2 regions of the Vibrio sp. Vf1514 genome follow, and region 2 is predicted to be linked to the other one. Evidence: riboswitches for the same ligand, from Rfam matches in the RefSeq annotation. Region 2 holds a riboswitch; the other holds the start of a gene.
The links. A riboswitch is a leader RNA that binds a small molecule or an ion and turns the genes downstream of it on or off. The one in region 2 is predicted to bind lysine.

Region 1: linked by a shared signal. The riboswitch ahead of ACS18Q_RS08715 (Na+/H+ antiporter NhaC family protein) and the one ahead of lysC (lysine-sensitive aspartokinase 3) in region 2 are both predicted to bind lysine.

The regions. Positions count from the first base shown of each region.
Region 1 is NZ_CP197267.1:1,885,286-1,896,266, reverse strand. It holds gene ACS18Q_RS08725 (inosine/guanosine kinase) at 68-1,372, shown strand; gene ACS18Q_RS08720 (H-NS family histone-like protein) at 1,657-2,061, opposite strand; lysine riboswitch at 2,472-2,654, shown strand; gene ACS18Q_RS08715 (Na+/H+ antiporter NhaC family protein) at 2,766-4,361, shown strand; gene ACS18Q_RS08710 (sigma-54 interaction domain-containing protein) at 4,405-5,346, opposite strand; His leader region at 5,731-5,868, shown strand; gene hisG (ATP phosphoribosyltransferase) at 5,923-6,819, shown strand; gene hisD (histidinol dehydrogenase) at 6,825-8,117, shown strand; gene hisC (histidinol-phosphate transaminase) at 8,123-9,163, shown strand; gene hisB (bifunctional histidinol-phosphatase/imidazoleglycerol-phosphate dehydratase HisB) at 9,216-10,289, shown strand; gene hisH (imidazole glycerol phosphate synthase subunit HisH) at 10,289-10,900, shown strand; gene hisA (1-(5-phosphoribosyl)-5-[(5-phosphoribosylamino)methylideneamino]imidazole-4-carboxamide isomerase) at 10,949-10,981, shown strand, end outside.
Region 2 is NZ_CP197267.1:311,908-322,888, forward strand. It holds gene metH (methionine synthase) at 95-3,775, shown strand; gene lysC (lysine-sensitive aspartokinase 3) at 3,861-5,207, opposite strand; lysine riboswitch at 5,315-5,492, opposite strand; gene ACS18Q_RS01505 (pyridoxal-phosphate-dependent aminotransferase family protein) at 5,670-6,791, shown strand; gene ACS18Q_RS01510 (PglL family O-oligosaccharyltransferase) at 6,851-8,626, opposite strand; gene uvrA (excinuclease ABC subunit UvrA) at 8,699-10,981, opposite strand, start outside.

The DNA.
Region 1 (10,981 bases), 1.6 Mb from region 2:
GAGTTGCCGCCGTATAGGGTGCAAGGTAGAATCCCGCATCCTTTCATTCCAAGCCCAAATTGACGTTATGAAATTTCCTGGCCAACGCAAATCAAAGCACTATTTTCCTGTACACGCGCGTGACCCTCTTGTGATTCAAGCACAAGAAAGCAAAAAGATGTCGCGCACTCATATTATTGGTATCGACCAAACTTTGGTGGATATTGAAGCGAAAGTCGATACCGACTTGATTGAGCGTTATGGTTTGAGTAAAGGACATTCGCTGGTCATTAATGATGACGCCGCGGAAGCGTTATACAACGAATTAAAGTCTGAAAAACTGATCACCAATGAATATGCCGGTGGCACCATCGGAAACACGCTGCACAACTATTCGGTTCTGGCAGATGACCGTTCGACCTTATTAGGGGTGATGAGTCAGGACATTAAAATCGGCAGCTACGGTTACCGTTATCTGTGTAATACCTCCAGCCGTATGGATCTGAATTATCTGCAAGGTGTGGACGGCGCCATTGGCCGCTGTTTTGCATTGATCACTGAAGATGGCGAACGGACATTTGCGATTAGCGAAGGTCAGATGAACCAGCTAAGCCCGGAAAATATTCCTGAGAAGATTTTCCAAAGTGCTTCGGCTTTGGTGATCACCGCTTATTTAGTGCGCTGCAAAGCTGGCGACCCAATGCCGGATGCCACCATGCGCGCGATCGAATTTGCCAAGAAATACGATGTGCCTGTGGTGCTGACTTTAGGCACCAAGTTCGTGATTCAAGACGATCCAACCTTCTGGCAGGAATTCCTGCGTGACCATGTCACGGTTGTCGCAATGAACGAAGATGAAGCGGAAGCGTTAACCGGCGAGCGCGACCCACTGGCGGCTTCGAACAAAGCGTTGGATTGGGTGGACTTGGTGCTGTGTACTGCAGGTCCTGTGGGGCTGTTCATGGCCGGGTATACTGAAGATACCGTGAAACGTGAAACCTCTCTGCCGCTGCTACCGGGCTCGATTCCAGAATTCAACCGTTTTGAATTTAGCCGTCCGGCGAGCAAAGCGAGCTGCATCAACCCCGTGCGTGTATATTCTCATATTGCGCCTTATATGGGTGGCCCTGAGAAGATTAAAAATACTAATGGTGCGGGCGATGCGGCTTTGTCGGCACTGTTGCACGATATGGCAGCGAATAAATACCACAAAGAAAACGTACCGAATTCCAGTAAACACCAGCACGAGTTTCTAACTTATTCTTCATTTTCTCAGGTTTGTAAATATTCAAACCGCGTGAGTTATGAGGTATTGGTTCAACATTCACCACGTTTGTCGCGTGGTTTGCCTGAGCGGGAAGACAGCTTGGAAGAAGCCTACTGGGAACGCTAATCAGTTGTTATTTAAAAACGTCACTCCAAAGGGTGGCGTTTTTTTATCGGCCAATGATTGGTAATAATTAGCGTATGCTATGCGTTGAAATTTGTTGATGTAGAAATTTACATATAGAAAATGTAGAAATGTGTCAGAATAATGCAACATGTAAGTCAGTATACACAATGAGATGATCATCAATTGGGAGTATATCGATTTGCTACAACATCCACGGTTATTTATTTCTGCGATTAATAAAAAAGGCTCCTTTCGGAGCCTTTCTTTCATTTGCTTAACATGCGTTATAGCGCGAACTCTTCAAGAGATTTGCCTTCATCCAGTGCTTTCTGGATAACAGAAGGTGTACGACCTTGACCAGTCCAAGTTTTCTCTACACCGTTGTCCATGTATTTGTATTTCGCAGGACGAGGCGCGCGTTTGCCTTTTACTTTTGTTTTTGTTTCGCCAGCAAGGGCAGTAATCAGTGCATCAACGTCAATGCCGTCTTTTGCAATTTGTTCCGCGATCGCTGCTAATTTAGCTTCTTGCGCTTCGCGTTCTGCGCGCTCTTCTTCTTCAGATTCTTTACGTTCTTGAACAACGATTGTTAATTTATCCAGAGCTTCTTCTAGCTGCTCCAGAGTCAATTCGCGAGCATAAGCACGTAGGCTGCGAATATTCAACAGAGTTTTCGTAACTTCCGACATTACCGTTTCCTATAAAATAGAATAATTAACAGTTCAATACTAAACCCAGTAATTTATTCTGGCAACATTGAAAGTGAAATAATATTGAAAATATTCAATATAAGCGAATTAAATGACATTGGTTATTATTGTGTGACGAATTCATCCATAAGTTAATTATGGTTTTATTGGTCGTTTGGTTAAATTGATGCATGTTTGGTGTGTCTTTATATATGGTGTTCGTGATATTTATTGCATAGTTATATGAAATGAGTATCAATGCCTACCTCTTCAGTGTGACCTTGTGTCGGCGAATTAAAGTAACAGGATATGTTGCATTGACAATCTCGATAAGTACAATAGCTCGCACCTAATGCGAAGTACGACGTGGGCATCAGCTGATTGCAGTCAGCCGTAGCGTATTGTCCTACTTTCGATGTAGAGGCGCGGTATCGAATAGTATTCATGGTTGGGGTGATGCCAATGAACCATGAAGAAAGGCTATATCGCCGAAGTCAGTTTGCACATCAAAGCGGCTGGCTGGGGTTGTTCGCGAATAGCGCCAACACTGCCATAGTCTATATTTTGTTAAACTATGGAGCGCTACTGTAGGGTTGGGTGAAGTGTTCGCTTCCCTTTCGCTTAGTTCAACATAAATTGCGTACTGCGTTGCGTGGTTTGTCTGCAGTAGATCTCTAGCCATTTATTACTGGTTTTTGAAGATCATGAATTTAATTGATTTTGCTTCCTCTCCTTTGTCTATCTTGCCGCCGTTGGTGGCTCTTAGCCTAGCGATTATTACCCGCAAAGTATTGGTATCCTTGGGTGTCGGTATTTTACTTGGTGCATTACTTCTTGCCGATTACTCTGTGGGTGGCGCATTAAGCTACGTCGGCACCAAAGTGTCGAATGTCTTTATTGAAGACGGTGGTCTGAACACGTGGAACATGAGTATCGTTGGCTTCCTGTTGCTCTTGGGCATGATGACCGCGCTGCTGACGCTATCGGGCGGTACGCGTGCTTTTGCTGAATGGGCGCAAGTTCGCGTGAAGAGCAAACGTGGCTCGAAGCTGCTGGCTGCTTTCCTTGGCGTATTCATCTTTGTTGACGATTACTTTAACAGTCTCGCCGTGGGTTCGATTGCCCGTCCTGTGACGGACCGTTTCTATGTCTCCCGTGCGAAACTGGCTTACATTCTGGATTCAACGGCTGCGCCAATGTGCGTGGTGATGCCAGCGTCTAGCTGGGGTGCCTACATTATGACCATTATCGGTGGCATTTTGGTGTCACACGGTATTACGGATTACTCACCACTGGGCGCGTACCTGCGTTTGGTTCCGATGAACTTCTACGCTATTTTCGCTTTGTTGATGGTGTTTGCGGTTGTGTGGTTCCAAATGGACATTGGTCCAATGCGTCAACATGAAATCAACGCGTCTCAAGGCCGTGGCTTTGATGGCGACAACGATTCAGAAGTGGCTCACGATCTCAATGAAGAGTTGGATATTCGCGAAAGCGAGCACGGCAAAGTGTCGGACTTGATCCTGCCGATCGTCTTGTTGATTGTCGCAACCATTGGCGCGATGCTCTACACCGGTGGTCAATCGCTGGCTGATGACGGCATTGCGTTTAACCTGCTGGGTGCATTTGAAAATACCGACGTGGGTACATCCCTGATTTACGGTGGTCTGGTTGGCTTGGCGGTGGCGCTTTATACCGTACTGAAACAACGCATTGCGATGACAGAAATTGCAAAAACATTGTGGGTTGGCGCAAAATCCATGTTTGGCGCGATTCTGATTCTGGTCTTTGCGTGGACGATCGGTGCCGTGATTGGTGACATGAAAACGGGCGCATACCTTTCGTCGTTGGTGCAGGGCAGTATTAACCCGCACTGGTTACCTGTCATCCTCTTTGCACTGTCAGGGATTATGGCGTTCTCAACCGGTACCTCTTGGGGCACCTTCGGCATCATGCTGCCAATCGCCGGTGACATGGCCGGTGCAACCGATATCGCGCTGATGTTACCCATGCTGAGTGCTGTACTGGCGGGTTCTGTATTTGGCGACCACTGTTCACCTATCTCAGACACAACGATCCTGTCTTCTACTGGTGCGCGTTGTTGCCACATTGATCACGTATCGACACAGCTGCCATACTCTTTGGCGGTTGCGGGCGTATCCGCGATAGGTTTCGTGGTCCTAGGCATGACGGACTCTTTGGCGCTGTCATTTGCAGCGGCTACGGCAGCCTTTATTGCGGTATGTTTTGCTTTCATCAGCTTATCAAAAGCGAAGATGTCAAAGTGCGAAACTGCTTAACGCCTTGATTGATTGACAAAGCTCCGCTTCGGCGGGGCTTTTTTTATTTCTGCAAATCGTACTTTTTGAGCAATCGATATAAAGTGGTACGGGAAATACCCAAATAACGGGCTGCCGCACTCATGTTATGTTTATGCTCGCCAATCACCTGCAACAAATAATCTGAATCGATGGTGTCAAAGGCGGGAAGCATTTGCCGATCCGCCAGATCCAACCCGAGGTCGGCAATGGCTATATTTTTGTCGCCACACATAATGATGGCTCGCTGAATCACGTTACGCAGTTCACGTACGTTACCGGGCCATGAGTGGCGACTGAGATAATCCAACACCGGTTTGGTTAAGTGCTTCCTTTTACCGTCACTCAACACGTTGAGAAAGTAGTGAGCATACCCCGGAATATCGGCTTTGCGTTCGCGAAGTGGGGAAATAAATAGCGGTAAGATATTGAGGCGATAATACAAATCTTCCCGAAATCCGCCCTGAATAATGTCTTGTTTTAAGTCGACGTGGCTGGCTGCAATAATTCGGCAGTTGACGCTGACGCTGCTGTCGGAGCCCAAACGCTGCATCTTTTTCGATTCGAGAAAGTGCAACAGATGAATTTGCAGGTCGGTGGGCATATCACCAATTTCGTCGAGAAACAGCGTCCCCTGATTCGAGCGCTGAATATAACCAACGTGATCGGTGATTGCACCCGTGAAGGCGCCTTTTTGGTGGCCGAATAATTCCGAGGCAATCAGGCCGCTGGCAATCGAGCCACAGTTGACTTCAATAAAGGGGGATTCTCGTCGTGAGGAGAGCTGATGAATCAGTTTGGCGCATAGCCCTTTGCCGACCCCGGTTTCTCCTTGAATGAGTACTTCAGCGTCGCTGCTTGCGTATTTGACTATCTTGTGACGGACGTCGGCCATGCTGGAACTTTCGCCAATTAACTCCAGCGTGTGGATGGCCGAGGTGTCAACAGAATCGGCTTGAGGGTTCACAAGGTATACCAAGACAACAGAATGACTCTTTAACCGTAGCGGTTCACAAACCCGTTGGGGGAATTGAGTTGTCTTATTTTTAAGAACGTCATGCGGATGGCGCATTTTTATGTGAAATTCATCACTGTGCATGTTGGTTTTTTAGCGTTCGCCGCGGATATCAACACGATGTATGAGGGGAGATCAGCAGGCAAAACAGAGGCCGGATTGGTGCGCTGAGTCATGATTGTGAATGCCCGAATACACGGGCGTTGGGCCACGAAAACAAAAGGTGAAAAAAAATTAAATTAGCGGTTGCAAATTTTCGTCAGCTTCGTTAGTGTTGAAAGCAATCCAGTTAACCAACGAAAAGTTGTTAAGTATGCGTAATTTTGTCATGAACATTCATCATCACCATCATCCCTAAGTTGTCTTTCGGGAGATGTACGCATACCCGGGAGGCAGGACTCTCCCGGTGGTTACATGAAAAGTATTTTAAGATTTCAGACCCTCGGGAGACCAATCTCTCGAGGGTTTTTTACTATTTGGTTTTCATAAATCTGAAATAAATTCAATAATTTGCAAAGGAAGAATGTAATGCAGACACAACGCCTAAGAATCGCAGTTCAAAAGAAAGGTCGCCTGAGTAAAGAGTGTCAGGAGCTTTTGAAAAAATGTGGTGTGAAATTCAATATCATGGGTGAACGATTGGTGGTTCATTCACTAAATATGCCAATTGATCTGTTGCTGGTTCGTGATGATGACATTCCAGGTTTGATCATGGATGGCGTTGTTGATCTAGGTTTTGTCGGCGAGAACGTGTTGGAAGAAGCACGTCTTGACCGTGTGGCGCTGAATCAAGCCAGTGAGTTTGTGTCGCTGCGTCGTATGGACTTTGGCGGCTGCCGTCTCTCCATCGCGATCGATAAAGAAGAACGTTACAACGGCCCTCAAGATTTGCGCGGTAAGCGTATCGCAACCACGTATCCCCAACTGCTAAAAGCCTACATGGACGAACAAGGCATTGATTTCACCACCTGTATGCTCACCGGTTCAGTAGAAGTGGCGCCGCGCGCGGGCTTGGCGGATGCGATTGCTGACTTGGTTTCTACCGGCGCAACGCTGGAAGCCAATGGCCTGAAAGAAGTTGAAGTGATTTATCAATCAAAAGCGGTTTTGATTCAACGCGGCGGCGATTTTGCAGCGGATAAAGTGGCCCTGATTGGCAAACTGCTGGCACGTATGCAAGGTGTCCAACAAGCAAAAGAATCTAAATATATCATGCTGCACGCACCAGTGGATAAATTGGCACAAGTGAAATCACTGCTGCCGGGTGCTGAAGACCCAACGGTTCTGCCGCTTTCTGCGGATAAGACCAAAGTGGCCGTGCACATGGTGAGCTCAGAAAACTTGTTCTGGGAAACCATGGAACAACTGAAAGCATTGGGCGCGAGTTCTATTCTTGTTCTACCGATCGAAAAGATTATGGAGTAATCGCCATGAGAACTGTTGTTTGGCAATCATTGAGTGAGACACAGCAGGACTCCATTCTGGAGCGTCCAGCGATTGCAGAGGGTGCCAATATTACTGCGGCGGTCTCGGAAGTGATTGCGAAAGTCCGCGCTGAAGGCGATGCCGCGTTATTGGCATTAACGGCGAAGTTTGACCGCGTGACGCCAGAATCGATTCGTGTCACTCCAGACGAAATTGATGCGGCGTCTGCACGGCTGAGCGACGAGATGAAGCAAGCGTTAGAGCAGGCTTACACCAATATCGCAAAATTCCACAAGGCGCAGAAACCGCAGCCGATCAAAGTTGAAACGATGCCGGGTGTGGTGTGTGAGCAAGTCACGCGCGCGATCAATAAAGTGGGGCTTTATATTCCCGGTGGCAGTGCGCCACTGCCATCGACGGTGTTGATGTTGGGTGTTCCTGCGCAAATTGCAGGCTGTCGCCAAGTGGTGTTGTGCTCGCCGCCGCCGATTGCGGATGAAATTCTGTATGTGGCGAAGCTGTGTAAGATTGATGAAGTGTATAACGTTGGCGGTGGTCAGGCGATTGCGGCCATGGCTTACGGCACCGAAACCGTGGCCAAAGTGGATAAAATTTTCGGCCCGGGTAACGCTTACGTCACCGAGGCTAAACGTCAGGTGAGTAACGACTTCCGTGGCGCAGCGATTGATATGCCAGCTGGTCCGTCAGAAGTGCTGGTCATTGCTGACGACACTGCGGACCCAGATTTTATTGCCGCAGATTTGCTCAGCCAAGCAGAGCACGGCCCGGATTCTCAAGTGGTGTTAGTGACACCATCACCGGTGATTGCAGACCAAGTCACCGACGCAGTGCAAAAACAGCTGAAAGCGCTATCACGTTCCGGTATCGCTGAGAAAGCGCTAGCATCAAGCTTAATCATCATTGCTGAGTCGTTAACGCAGGCTGTCGCGATTTCGAATTATTACGGGCCTGAGCACCTGATTGTGCAAACCAAAAATCCACGTGAATTAGTGCCACTGCTCGATAATGCAGGATCCATCTTTTTGGGCGACTGGTCGCCAGAATCGGTGGGGGATTACGCGTCCGGCACCAACCACGTGCTGCCGACGTATGGGTACACCCGTACCTATTCCAGCTTAGGATTAGCAGATTTTAGCAAGCGAATGACGGTGCAAGAGCTGAGCGCAGAAGGGCTACAAACCTTGGCGCCAACCGTTGTGGCAATGGCGAACGCCGAAGGTCTGGATGCGCACAAACGTGCGGTGACCATTCGGGTTGAAAAGTTACAGAAGGCTTAATCATCATGGAAAAACTCGCACGTAAACAAGTTCAAGGACTGACGCCTTATCTGTCTGCCCGCCGTATCGGTGGCAGTGGTGATGTGTGGTTGAATGCCAATGAATCACCGTTTGATAATGAATACAAAACGGACTTTACTCGCCTAAATCGTTACAGCGATTGCCAGCCCAAAGCGCTGATTCAAGCGTATGCTAGCTATGCCGGTGTGCAACCGGAGCAAGTGTTGACTTCACGTGGTGCGGACGAAGGGATTGAACTCTTAATTCGCGCCTTCTGTGAGCCAAATGAAGACGCGATTCTGTTCTGCCCGCCGACGTATGGCATGTACGCCATCAGTGCGGAAACCTTTGGGGTCGAACGCAAAAAAGTGCCACTCACCCAAGATTGGCAATTGGATCTACCAAGCATCGAAGCCAATCTCGACAACGTAAAGCTGGTGTTTGTGTGCAGCCCAAACAACCCCACCGGAAATCTGGTGAAACGCGAAGATATCATCGCGTTATTGGAGATGACCAAAGACCGCGCCATTGTGGTGATGGATGAAGCGTACATCGACTTCTGCCCAGAGGCGTCCACCGTTGACTTACTGGCAAAATATTCGAACTTGGCGATTTTGCGCACACTGTCGAAAGCGTTTGCGCTGGCAGGATTACGCTGTGGTTTCACGCTGGCAAACGACGATCTCATCAACGTTTTGCTGAAAGTGATTGCCCCTTATCCCGTGCCGGTGCCGGTGGCAGACATTGCGGTACAAGCGTTGTCTGAAGCCGGTTTGGCGCGAGCGAAATTCCAAGTGTTGGATCTCAATGCCAACCGCGCCTATCTGCAAGTCGGTTTGCAGATGATTGAAGGGCTGCAAGTGTTTGAAGGTTGGGGCAACTACTTACTGGTGAAATTCCCTGATGGCGATGCGTTGTTCAAAGCGGCGTGGGAACACGGCATTATTTTGCGTAATTCACCGATTGAAAACTGCGTACGAGTTTCTGTGGGCAACCGCGAAGAGTGCGAGAAAACCGTCGCGTTTATTCGTAACTATTACCAGTAATTACTGTGATGACAGGCAGCGCGAGCCGCTGCCTTAAGAAAAGGACATTCCCGTGAGCAACCAACAGAAAATTCTTTTTATCGACCGTGATGGCACCTTAATTGTTGAGCCGCCAGTCGATTTTCAAGTTGACCGTTTAGACAAACTCAAACTTGAACCGTATGTGATTCCGAGTCTTTTGACGCTGCAGGATGCGGGTTACCGTTTGGTCATGGTGACCAATCAAGACGGTTTGGGGACCGACAGCTACCCGCAAGAAGACTTCGATGCGGCCCATAACATGATGATGGAGATTTTCGAATCTCAGGGCGTGAAATTTGATGACGTGCTGATCTGCCCACACTTTGAAAAAGACAACTGTTCATGCCGCAAACCTAAATTGGGCATGGTGAAAGCGTATCTGCAAGGTGGCAAAGTCGATTTCAAACACTCCGTGGTGATTGGCGATCGCATGACCGATCTGCAACTGGCAGAAAACATGGCGATTCGCGGCATTCAATATCATCCGCAAACCATGGGCTGGCGCGAGATTGTGAAAGACCTGACCGTCAAAGCGCGCACAGCAGAAGTAGTTCGTAAAACCAAAGAGACCGATATTCTGGTCGCGGTGAATTTGGATGAAACTGGTGGCAATCAAATCGAGACAGGTTTGGGCTTCTTTGACCACATGCTGGATCAAATCGCAACCCATGGCGGTTTCCAACTCAAACTGAAAGTCGTGGGCGATTTGCACATCGACGACCACCACACGGTAGAAGACACTGCATTGGCGCTGGGTCAGGCTCTGAAAGAAGCACTGGGTGACAAACGCGGCATCGGTCGCTTTGGCTTCACCCTGCCAATGGATGAATGTTTGGCGCAATGTGCGCTGGATTTATCGGGGCGCCCATACCTGAAGTTCGACGCAGATTTCAGCCGCCCGCAAGTGGGCGATCTGTCGACGGAAATGGTGTATCACTTCTTCCGCTCTTTAACCGACACGCTGGCGTGTACGCTGCACCTGTCGTCGGCGGGTGAGAACGATCACCACATCATCGAAAGCTTGTTTAAAGCCTTTGGCCGCACGCTGCGCCAAGCGATTCAGGTGCAGGGCAATGAACTGCCGAGCAGTAAAGGGGTGCTGTAATGAACCAGAAAGTTGTCATTATTGATACCGGTTGTGCCAATGTCTCTTCAGTGAAGTTTGCCATTGAACGTTTGGGCTACGACGTGTCGATTTCGAAAGACCCAGAAGTGGTACTCGCGGCAGACAAGCTGTTCCTTCCCGGCGTCGGTACGGCCAGCGAAGCGATGAAAAACCTAGAGCAGCGCAACCTGATTGAGCTGGTCAAGAAAGTGGAAAAACCGATGCTTGGGATTTGCCTTGGCATGCAGCTGATGGGCAAACTGTCGGAAGAAAAAGGCCAGAAAGCCGATGAGATTGTCGACTGTCTTGGTCTTGTCAGTGGCGAAGTGCGCCTGATGCAAACTGGTGACTTGCCGCTGCCGCACATGGGGTGGAATACCGTGTCGGCCAACGCTGGCAATCCGCTGTTCAAAGGCATCGAAGCGGGCGAGTATTTTTACTTTGTTCACAGCTTTGCCATGCCGGTTGGCGATTACACCATTGCGCAATGTGAATACGGTCAGCCCTTCAGCGCTGCGATTCAAAACGGCAACTACTACGGGGTGCAGTTTCACCCAGAACGTTCATCAAAAGCTGGCTCTCAACTGATTCGAAACTTTTTGGAACTGTAAGGATTGGCGCCTGACGACCCTGTCGTCAGGCTGGCATAAGGATTTAGAATGATCATTCCCGCATTAGATTTAATTGAAGGT
Region 2 (10,981 bases):
TCAATGAATCGAGTAAATTTGCTGTTTTAGACGTCTAGATTTCTATTCAATGTGTGATAGGATGGGAAAAAAGCAAAAGGAATGAGGCTGTATTGTGGGAACTAATGTAAGACACCAAATTGAATCGCAACTGCAACAGCGAATCTTGTTGATCGACGGTGGTATGGGCACCATGATCCAAGGATATAAGCTGGAAGAGCAGGATTATCGCGGTGAACGTTTTGCCGACTGGCACAGTGATCTGAAGGGAAATAATGACCTGTTGGTACTTACTCAGCCTCAGTTGATCAAAGAGATTCATACCGCTTACCTCGAAGCGGGCGCCGACATACTCGAAACCAACACCTTCAATGCCACCACCATTGCGATGGCGGATTACGACATGCAATCGCTGAGTGCTGAGATCAATTTGGCAGCAGCGAAGCTCGCGCGTGAAGCGGCAGACGAATGGACGGCGAAAACGCCGCATAAACCTCGCTATGTGGCTGGCGTGCTTGGCCCAACCAACCGTACGTGTTCGATTTCACCGGATGTGAACGACCCCGGCTATCGAAATGTCACCTTTGATCAGTTGGTTGAAGCGTATTCTGAATCGACGCGCGCACTGATTAAGGGCGGCAGTGATCTCATCCTGATTGAAACCATCTTCGATACACTGAACGCCAAAGCGTGTGCGTTTGCGGTCGAGTCGGTATTTGAAGAGTTGGGCATTGAATTGCCCGTGATGATTTCAGGCACCATTACGGATGCCTCTGGTCGTACGTTGTCGGGCCAAACCACAGAAGCCTTCTATAACGCCCTGCGTCACGTGCGCCCAATTTCTTTTGGCTTGAACTGTGCTTTGGGTCCTGACGAACTACGTCAATACGTGGAAGAGTTATCACGTATTGCCGAATGTCATGTCTCTGCTCACCCCAACGCCGGCTTACCCAATGCCTTTGGTGAATACGACCTTTCCGCAGAGGAGATGGCCGAGCACATTGAAGAATGGGCCAAAACGGGTTTCCTCAATTTAGTGGGCGGCTGTTGTGGGACGACGCCGGAACACATTGCTGCAATGGCGAAAGCCGTGGAAGGCGTGACGCCTCGCGCGTTGCCAACGCTCAATGTGGAATGTCGTCTCTCGGGCCTTGAGCCGCTGAACATCGCCAAAGAAACGCTGTTTGTGAACGTGGGGGAACGCACCAACGTGACCGGTTCGGCACGTTTCAAGCGCCTGATTAAAGAAGAGCTGTATGACGAAGCGCTCGATGTCGCGCGTGAACAGGTCGAAAATGGCGCGCAGATCATCGACATCAACATGGATGAAGGCATGTTAGATGCCGAAGCTTGTATGGTGCGCTTTCTGAACCTCTGTGCGTCGGAGCCAGAGATTTCGAAAGTTCCGGTGATGGTCGACTCATCCAAGTGGGAAGTCATCGAAGCGGGCCTGAAATGCATTCAGGGTAAAGGTATCGTGAACTCCATCTCCCTCAAAGAGGGAAAAGAGAAATTCGTTCAACAGGCGAAACTCGTACGTCGCTACGGCGCCGCGGTGATTGTGATGGCGTTCGATGAAGTTGGCCAAGCCGATACTCGTGAACGTAAATTAGAAATCTGTCGCCGCGCTTACCATATTCTGGTTGATGAAGTGGGTTTCCCACCAGAGGACATCATTTTTGACCCGAACATCTTCGCGGTCGCGACCGGTATCGATGAACACAATAACTATGCGCTCGACTTTATTAACGCGGTTGCGGACATCAAACGCGATTTGCCGCATGCCATGATCTCTGGCGGTGTCTCCAACGTGTCGTTCTCCTTCCGCGGCAACAACTATGTGCGTGAAGCGATCCACGCGGTGTTCCTGTATCACTGTTTCAAAAACGGCATGGACATGGGCATCGTGAATGCCGGCCAGCTGGAAATTTACGACAACGTGCCAGAGACGCTGCGGGAAGCGGTCGAAGATGTGATCCTCAACCGTCACAACGACGCGACCGAACGCCTACTGGAGATTGCTGATGCGTATCGCGAAAACGCGGTGGGCAAACAGGACGATGCGTCTGCGCTTGAATGGCGGACTTGGCCAGTTGCGAAACGTCTGGAACATGCGTTGGTCAAAGGGATTACCGAATTTATTGTTGAAGATACCGAAGAAGCACGCGTCAATGCGAGCAAGCCGCTGGAAGTGATTGAAGGCCCGCTGATGGACGGCATGAACGTGGTGGGCGATCTATTTGGCGAAGGCAAAATGTTCCTGCCGCAGGTGGTGAAGTCGGCGCGCGTGATGAAGCAGGCGGTGGCGCACTTAGAACCGTATATCAATGCTGAAAAACAATCGGGCTCAACCAACGGTAAGATCCTGCTTGCGACAGTGAAAGGCGATGTGCATGACATCGGTAAGAACATTGTCGGTGTGGTATTGCAGTGTAATAACTACGAAATCATTGACTTGGGTGTGATGGTGCCGTGTGAACAGATCCTTAAAGTGGCGCGTGAGCAGAACGTCGACATCATCGGTTTGTCTGGTCTGATCACACCATCGCTGGATGAAATGGTACACGTCGCCAAAGAAATGGAGCGTCAAGGGTTTGATTTGCCGTTGCTGATTGGCGGTGCGACGACCTCGAAAGCGCATACCGCGGTGAAGATTGAGCAAAACTATCATCAGCCTGTGGTGTATGTAAACAATGCCTCACGCGCGGTGGGGGTGTGTACCTCATTGCTGTCGAATGAGTTGCGTCCAGCCTTTATTGAAAAATTGGATTTGGACTACGAACGCACACGTGATCAACATGCGCGTAAAACGCCGAAGACGCGTCCGGTGACACTTGCGGAAGCTCGGGCAAATAAGGCGCCGATTGATTGGGATAGCTACACACCGCCAGTGCCAGCCAAACCTGGCGTCCATGTGTTTGAACACTTTGAGCTATCTACATTGCGTCAGTACATCGACTGGACGCCATTTTTCATGACCTGGTCGCTGATGGGTAAATACCCTGCGATCTTGCAACACGAAGAAGTGGGCGAGGAGGCGCAGCGTCTGTTTAGAGATGCCAACGAATTGCTGGACAAGGTTGAACGAGAGGGGTTACTCAAAGCCAGCGGTATGTGCGCGTTGTTCCCAGCCGCGAGTGTCGGGGATGACATTGAAGTGTACCGCGATGAGTCGCGTACGGAAGTGGCGCACACGCTGTATAACCTACGCCAGCAAACCCACAAGCCCAAAGGAGCAAACTACTGCTTGTCGGATTACATCGCGCCGAAATCGAGTGGTAAAAAGGATTGGATTGGTGCATTTGCGGTCACGGGCGGGATTGGCGAACGTGAGTTGGCGGATCAATACAAAGCGCAGGGCGATGATTACAATGCGATCATGATTCAAGCGGTGGCGGATCGTTTGGCTGAAGCATTTGCGGAATACCTGCATGAAAAAGTGCGCAAAGAGATTTGGGGCTACGCGACGGATGAAAACCTGTCGAACGACGAACTGATTCGCGAAAAATATCAGGGGATTCGTCCAGCGCCCGGTTATCCCGCGTGTCCTGAGCATACTGAGAAAGGCACCCTGTGGGAGATGCTTAAGGTTGAAGAGACGATTGGCATGTCGCTGACCACCAGTTATGCGATGTGGCCGGGTGCATCAGTGTCGGGCTGGTATTTCTCGCATCCGGATTCACGCTACTTTGCCATTGCGCAGATTCAAGATGATCAGGTGCAAAGCTACGCTCAGCGCAAAGGGTGGGATCACCTCGAAGCTGAAAAATGGCTTGGGCCCAATATCAACGGCTAAGTACTGAAATAGCACAGCACAGAAACAACAAAGGTCACCCTCGGGTGACCTTTTCTTTATGCGTGTGACTCATGAAAGCGACTTATTACTCGAACAGATCTTCATGCAGTTTCTGAATCACGTTCTTCGACACGGGGGCATCGACCAAGAAACACAGGTTGTGATCACTGGCGCCGTAGCAAATCATGCGCAGGTTGAAGTCACCCAATGTGCTGAATACTTGTTTGGCGTAGCCTTTGGTTTCCATCTGGTTACCGATCAACGCCACCAGACACAGGTTGTGTTCCACCTCGACTGTCGCCAATTCTTCCAGTTCTGCACGAGCCTCTTGCGGCAGCTCCGGTGCGCCGCCAGCGGTGTCGGTTTTGTCTAATGTGAGCGAAACACTGATCTCTGAGGTGGTGATCAGATCGACGGAGATTTTGTACTTGGCCAGCACCTCAAACACTTTGGCGAGGAAGCCGTAAGCGTGGAACATTTTGGCGCTGCGCAGGGTCACCATGGTTTGGTTGCAGCGCAGGGCCAAGGCGCGAAATTGTGGCGAGTTTTCTACTTCTTGGCGAATCCAAGTGCCGCCTTTTTCTGGCTCTTTTGACGAACCGACAAACACCGGGATACCGTGACGAATCGCCGGAACCAGCGTCGAAGGGTGCAGGATCTTGGCGCCAAAGTTGGCCATCTCTGACGCTTCGCTGAAGCTAATCTCTGGAATAGGGGCCGCTTTGGGGGCAATGCGTGGATCGGTGGTGTAGATGCCTGGGACATCCGTCCAGATCTCAAGTCCGCTGGCTTCAACAGCTTCGGCAATCAGCGCCGCGGAATAGTCACTGCCGCCACGCCCTAGTGTGGTGGTGTTGCCTTGTTCATCTGAACCAATAAAGCCTTGCGTGATAACCACGTTTTGCTGGCACAAAGGCACCAGTGTTGCTTTTGCCAGACGCTTAATCTCGTCGAGCTGAGGTTCCGCACGGCCGTAATGATCATCGGTGCGCAGCACGTCGCGAATATCAAAACGTACCGCATTGATGCCTCGCTCGCGCATCAGTTGCGCCAAAATATGCGTCGACATCAGCTCACCACACGCCACTAGATGATCGGTTAGTTTTTTGCTGGATTGAAACGAGGCTGCTTCAGCCGCGCTCGCGACGCTGTCTAAAATCGTGTGTACCTCTTTTTCGACCTGAGTCGGATCCGCCAATTGGTCAATGATGGCATGATGAATATCTGCCAACTGTTTGAGGATCAGGGCGCGTTGTTCTGACTCTTGCACGCCATTGGCCAGTTCAACCAATAGGTTGGTCACACCTGAGCAGGCACTGCTGACCACTAATTTGGTGTGTGGATTGTTTTCAATGATGGCAGAGCAACGGCTCATGGCTTCGAAATTTGCAACACTTGTACCGCCAAATTTGGCGACATTGAATGCACTCACGGCATTTCTCCCAGACTTCCCAGAAAATAAAATGGTTGGTAATCCAACGTCCAATGTTTTGAAGAGAGTGTTCTTAGAGCAAAAAAGAGAGGTGTACTTTGACAGGTTTCCTCAGAAGCTCTTCATCAGCGTTGTACTGATGACAGTTGAAGGGATTCAGCCCATTCAACCGACAAACCAGAACCACAATTCTGATCCATCTCGGCACTGCTCCCCCTGAGTGTTCTGTTTTGGAGTTGAGGCTCCACAAAACACCTGCCTGGGCAGTGCTCCTCTTCTGCTAGATAGCTCAGACATTGAACGGGTTTATGTACTTAATGTCAATCGTAAATGTCTTAGCAAATGAAAATAATTATGCACTGAATGTGACAGTGGTTCGACCTCTAGACCTCCGTCGAATTGTGGTGGCGAACGAATTGGATTAACCTTGATTTTCCTCAACCCCCAAAGCAAGGAGCACTTATGACCATCCGCAGTTTCATTCCCCCACACCGCATTTTGATGGGCCCGGGGCCATCGGATATTTCCCCTCAGGTTTTGCAGGCATTAAGCCGCCCAACAGTTGGCCACTTGGACCCGCTGTTTGTCGGCATGATGGATGAACTCAAGCAGTTGTTGAAATATGCATTCCAAACTCAGAACGATTTTACCATTGCAGTCTCCGCGCCAGGCAGTGCGGGCATGGAAGCGTGTTTCGTCAACTTGGTTGAACCGGGCGATAAAGTGATCGTGTGCCGCAACGGTGTGTTTGGTGAGCGCATGCGTGAAAACGTGGTGCGTTGCGGTGGCGATGTGGTGATTGTGGATGATGCATGGGGCGCCCCCGTCTCGGTTGACAAAGTGGCTGACGCGATCGCACAACATCCTGATGCGAAGATTCTGGCATTTGTGCATGCGGAAACCTCGACCGGCGCGTGCAGTGATGCCCAAGCGTTGGGCGCATTGGCAAAGCAGCATGGCATGTTGACGATTGTCGATGCGGTGACTTCACTCGGCGGAGTGCCGTTGCTGGTGGATGAGTGGCAACTGGATGCAGTGTATTCGGGTAGCCAGAAGTGTTTGTCGTGTGCACCGGGTTTATCGCCGCTGACGTTCTCTGCTCAAGCGATTGAGAAAATACAGTCACGCAAGACGCCGATTCAAAGCTGGTTCCTCGATCAGAGTTTGGTGCTGGGGTATTGGAGCGGGCAGGGTAAACGCAGCTATCACCATACTGCTCCTGTGAATAGTTTATATGCGCTGCATGAAGCGTTATTGATGCTGAAAAATGAAGGGCTGGAAAGCGCGTGGGCACGCCATCGGCAGATGCACGAGAAACTCAAAACGGGGCTGGAACAGCTCGGATTGACGTTTGTGGTGGACGAAGCCAGTCGTTTGCCGCAGTTGAATACGGTTTACATTCCTGACGGGGTTGATGATGCCGCGGTGCGCAATCATCTATTGAATGAATACAACTTAGAAATTGGTGCAGGTTTGGGGGCGTTGGCGGGGAAAGCGTGGCGCATTGGCGTGATGGGTTATGGCGCGCGAGCGGAAAATATTGCGCTATGTCTTAAGGCTTTGGAAGATGCTCTGACGCAATAAATGGCGACGTTGCATGGCAAAAAGTTTTACTGCAAAAAAGGTGGCTGAGGCCACCTTTTTTATTCGTCATCTTCATCCAGATTCGGTACGCTCGAGACCGCCGCAGAGGGCGGCTCGTAGTGCACAGTGGTGAAGTCTTGACGAGGAAACAGGAATTCTGCTTCGGCACGGATCTGTTCGGCGCGGCTGTGATCGCCCAAGCCTTGGTAGGCCAGAATCAGGTTGCTGTAAAACGCAGGGCGAGGTTTGTGTTTGATGATCGCCAACGACCAATCAATATAAGGCTGAATGTATTGCGGCTGCTGATTGTACAAACCGATATTGAGGTAAGTGCTGTAGACGTCCCAATCATAGCGATCCTGCCATACCACGGGATTGGTGACCTGATTCAACAGATCCGGATTCTTTGGATGCGAGCCTTCAAACTTCATCAGAATGTAGTTGGTGTGTAATGCGCTGAGCATATACACCGCCGTCAAGAACGGCAGCAACAAACTGGTGATGCGCAGGGCGGACTTGCTGATTTTGCTAAAGCGCGCAAAGCGATATTTTGCGACGCGCTGGTCGATCCAAAATAGGAGGATCACAAAGGTAATCCAGTGAATGGCAGAGTGATAAAACGGATATTCCAACTGGCTGTGCAGCACCATCGGCAACAACAGCGCAAACATCGCCAGTCGCGTACCTTTTTTGGCCGAACGGATGCGCATCAACACAAATCCTGCCGCAATCGCCATGCCGAGGATCGGCAGCAATCCACCTTCGACACCCCAATACAGGATTTCATTGTGCGGATGATCCATCGCAGGTAAACCGGGCGGGTAGCGGTTGTTCAGTTGATGCTGACGCGCGGTATACAACATGTATTTGGCTTCGAAATTCCCGTAACCGTAACCGGTAAATGGTTTCTCGATCAGCATGTCCACTGCTTGAGGAAAGGTGTAACGGCGCGGACTGTCCAAATCAGCTTTTTGCTCAATCAATTGCGCAGTGCCCGCAGAGTGCCCTGCGGCGAGACCGAGAAGGACACCAGCGAGGGTGGCCAGCAGCCAGTTGATAAAACGCTGACGCGTTGAAAAGCGGTAGAGATACGGCAGAATTAACGCCACCCCGAAGAGGGCCGACAACCACCCTGTCCGCGATGCCAGCACAACCAGCAGGGGGAGCGTCATGAGCGGGGTTAAATAGAGCAGGCTGACTTCACTGAGGTGTTTGTTGTATTTCTTGGGCTGGCGAGCGAGGAGATACCCTGAAAGTACCAACCCCGTGGCCAAGAAGCTGGCCATCACATTCGGTTGTTGGAAAATGCCGTAAGGACGATTAGCCGTGGTGTTGTAGCCAAAGAGATTGCCGGGTTTGAGCTCAAAGTATTGAAACAGGCCAAAGGCGGCTTCTATCAGACAAGCCAGAACGATGAACCAGAGCAAGCGTTGTTTGTGTTTGTTGCTGAAATAAAATTGCTGGAGCACAACAAACAACAGCATCCCAGCCCATAGTCCGGTCAAGCGGCTCAGTGCGCCTTGCCAATTGGCGTTGGTGTAACACATTGGCAGCGTCATGATCACGCAACTGAGTACAAATACGACCGTCAGTTTGGAGTAACGCAGCTTACGGGAATTGGCCAGTTGATAGAGGCCAACGGCGAGCGCAATGCTCAGTACCAGCCACGTGGTGACATTGAACGATAATGCCAATCCGGCGCCGCCCGGATTGGGCATAAAAAAGTGCATGGCGAGCAGGTACACGCCCCCCAACGCAAGCAGAAACGGTTTATTCAACGGAACACTGGGTGCTTGCGGTTCGAGTTGAGTGCCACTCAGTAACAATGTTGCCATAATGTCTCACAACCAAATGGAAAAAAAGAAACCAGCGTGAGGTCGCTGGTTTCGTCACTTTACCGCTTTTTTTTATTTCAACATAGGCTTAAGGAAGCGCGCTGTGTGTGATCCTTCGACCTGCGCCACATCTTCTGGCGTGCCTTGCGCAATAATTTCACCGCCCCCTTGTCCGCCTTCTGGCCCCAAATCGACAATCCAGTCCGCCGTTTTGATGACGTCCAAATTGTGCTCGATCACCACCACGGTGTTGCCGTTATCACGCAAGCGATGCAGCACATCCAACAGCTGCTGAATATCATGGAAGTGCAGGCCAGTTGTGGGTTCATCAAGAATGTACAGCGTTTTACCAGTGTCGCGTTTAGATAGTTCTCGCGCCAACTTCACTCGCTGCGCTTCCCCGCCAGACAGCGTGGTCGCCGCTTGACCAAGACGAATGTAAGACAAACCGACATCGATCAGGGTTTGCAGTTTGCGCGCGATCACCGGAACCGGTTCAAAAAATTCACGCGCATCTTCCACCGTCATGTCCAGCACTTCATCGATGGTTTTGCCTTTATAACGCACTTCCAAAGTTTCGCGGTTGTAACGCTTTCCTTTACACACGTCACACGGCACATACACATCTGGCAGGAAATGCATTTCGACTTTGATCACCCCGTCTCCCTGACACGCCTCACAGCGACCGCCACGGACGTTGAAACTAAAGCGCCCCGGTTTGTAGCCGCGAGAGCGCGATTCTTGCGTGCCGGAAAACAGCTCGCGGATCGGCGTGAAGATGCCGGTGTATGTGGCCGGGTTAGAACGCGGTGTACGGCCGATCGGGCTTTGATCGATGTCGATCACTTTATCGAAATGTTCCAAGCCCTTGATCGATTTGTACGGCGCTGGCGTTGAGGTTGTTGCTCCGTTGAGCGCCACATGCGCAATGTTGAAGAAGGTGTCGTTGATCAGGGTGGATTTACCTGAACCGGAGACGCCCGTGATACAACTGAACAAGCCGACCGGAATCGACAGATTCACGTTTTTGAGGTTGTTGCCGGTCGCGCCGATGAGCTCAACGGTTTTCTTGGCATCGCGGGGAACGCGCTGTTTCGGAATGGCAATCGCTTTGGCACCGCTCAGGTACTGACCGGTTAAGGAGTCTTTGTTCGCGATGATCTCATCCACGGTGCCTTCGGCCACCACAGAGCCACCATGCACGCCGGCACCCGGGCCGATATCAATCACGTGATCCGCCAAACGAATGGCATCTTCATCGTGCTCGACGACCAGCACCGTATTGCCCAGATCGCGCAAATGATTCAGTGTTTTCAATAGGCGTTCGTTGTCACGCTGGTGGAGGCCAATCGACGGCTCATCCAGCACATACATCACCCCCACAAGACCGGCACCGATTTGGCTCGCGAGGCGAATACGTTGCGCTTCACCGCCAGAGAGTGTTTCGGCACTGCGCGACAGGTTGAGGTAGTTGAGGCCGACGTTGACCAGAAATTGCAGGCGGTCGTTGATCTCTTTCATCACCTTCTCGGCGATTTGCGCGCGCTGACCTTCTAGTTTCAGCGACTGAAAGAATGTCAGCGCATCGGCAATGCTCAGCTCGACAATTTGCGGCAGGGTGGTGTCGTTGACAAACACGTTGCGCGCTTCAAGGCGCAGGCGTGTGCCTGCACAGCTCGCACACGGTTTGTTGGAAATGTATTTCACCAACTCTTCGCGTACCGAGCTGGATTCCGTGTCACGGTAGCGACGTTCCAAGGTATTGAGAATGCCTTCAAACGGATGACGTTTGACACGAATGTCGCCACGGTCGTTGATGTATTTAAATTCTACTTCCGTGCGGCCCGAGCCGTGCAGAATGATCTCCTGAGTTTTCTTGGGCAGTTTGTTAAATGGGGTGTGTAGATCAAACCCATAATGATCCGCCAACGAAGTCAGCATTTGGAAGTAGTAGTAGTTTTTCTGATCCCAACCGCGAATGGCACCTTGCGCAAGGCTGAGGTTGGCATCTTGAATCACGCGAGCCGGATCGAAGTATTGTTGCACCCCCAAGCCGTCACACGTTTGGCAGGCGCCCGCAGGGTTGTTGAATGAGAACAGGCGAGGTTCGAGCTCGCGCATGCTGTAACCACAATGCGGACACGCAAAATTGGCAGAGAAGACCTGCTCTTCGCCTTCGCCTTCCATCGGTGCGACGACCACAATCCCGCCAGACAGCTCCAGCGCGGTTTCAAACGATTCCGCCAGACGTTGTTGTAGATCGCTGCGCACTTTAAAGCGGTCGACCACCACTTCAATGGTGTGTTTTTTGTGCAGTTCTAAGGTCGGTGGATCGGACAAGTCGCAGGTTTCCCC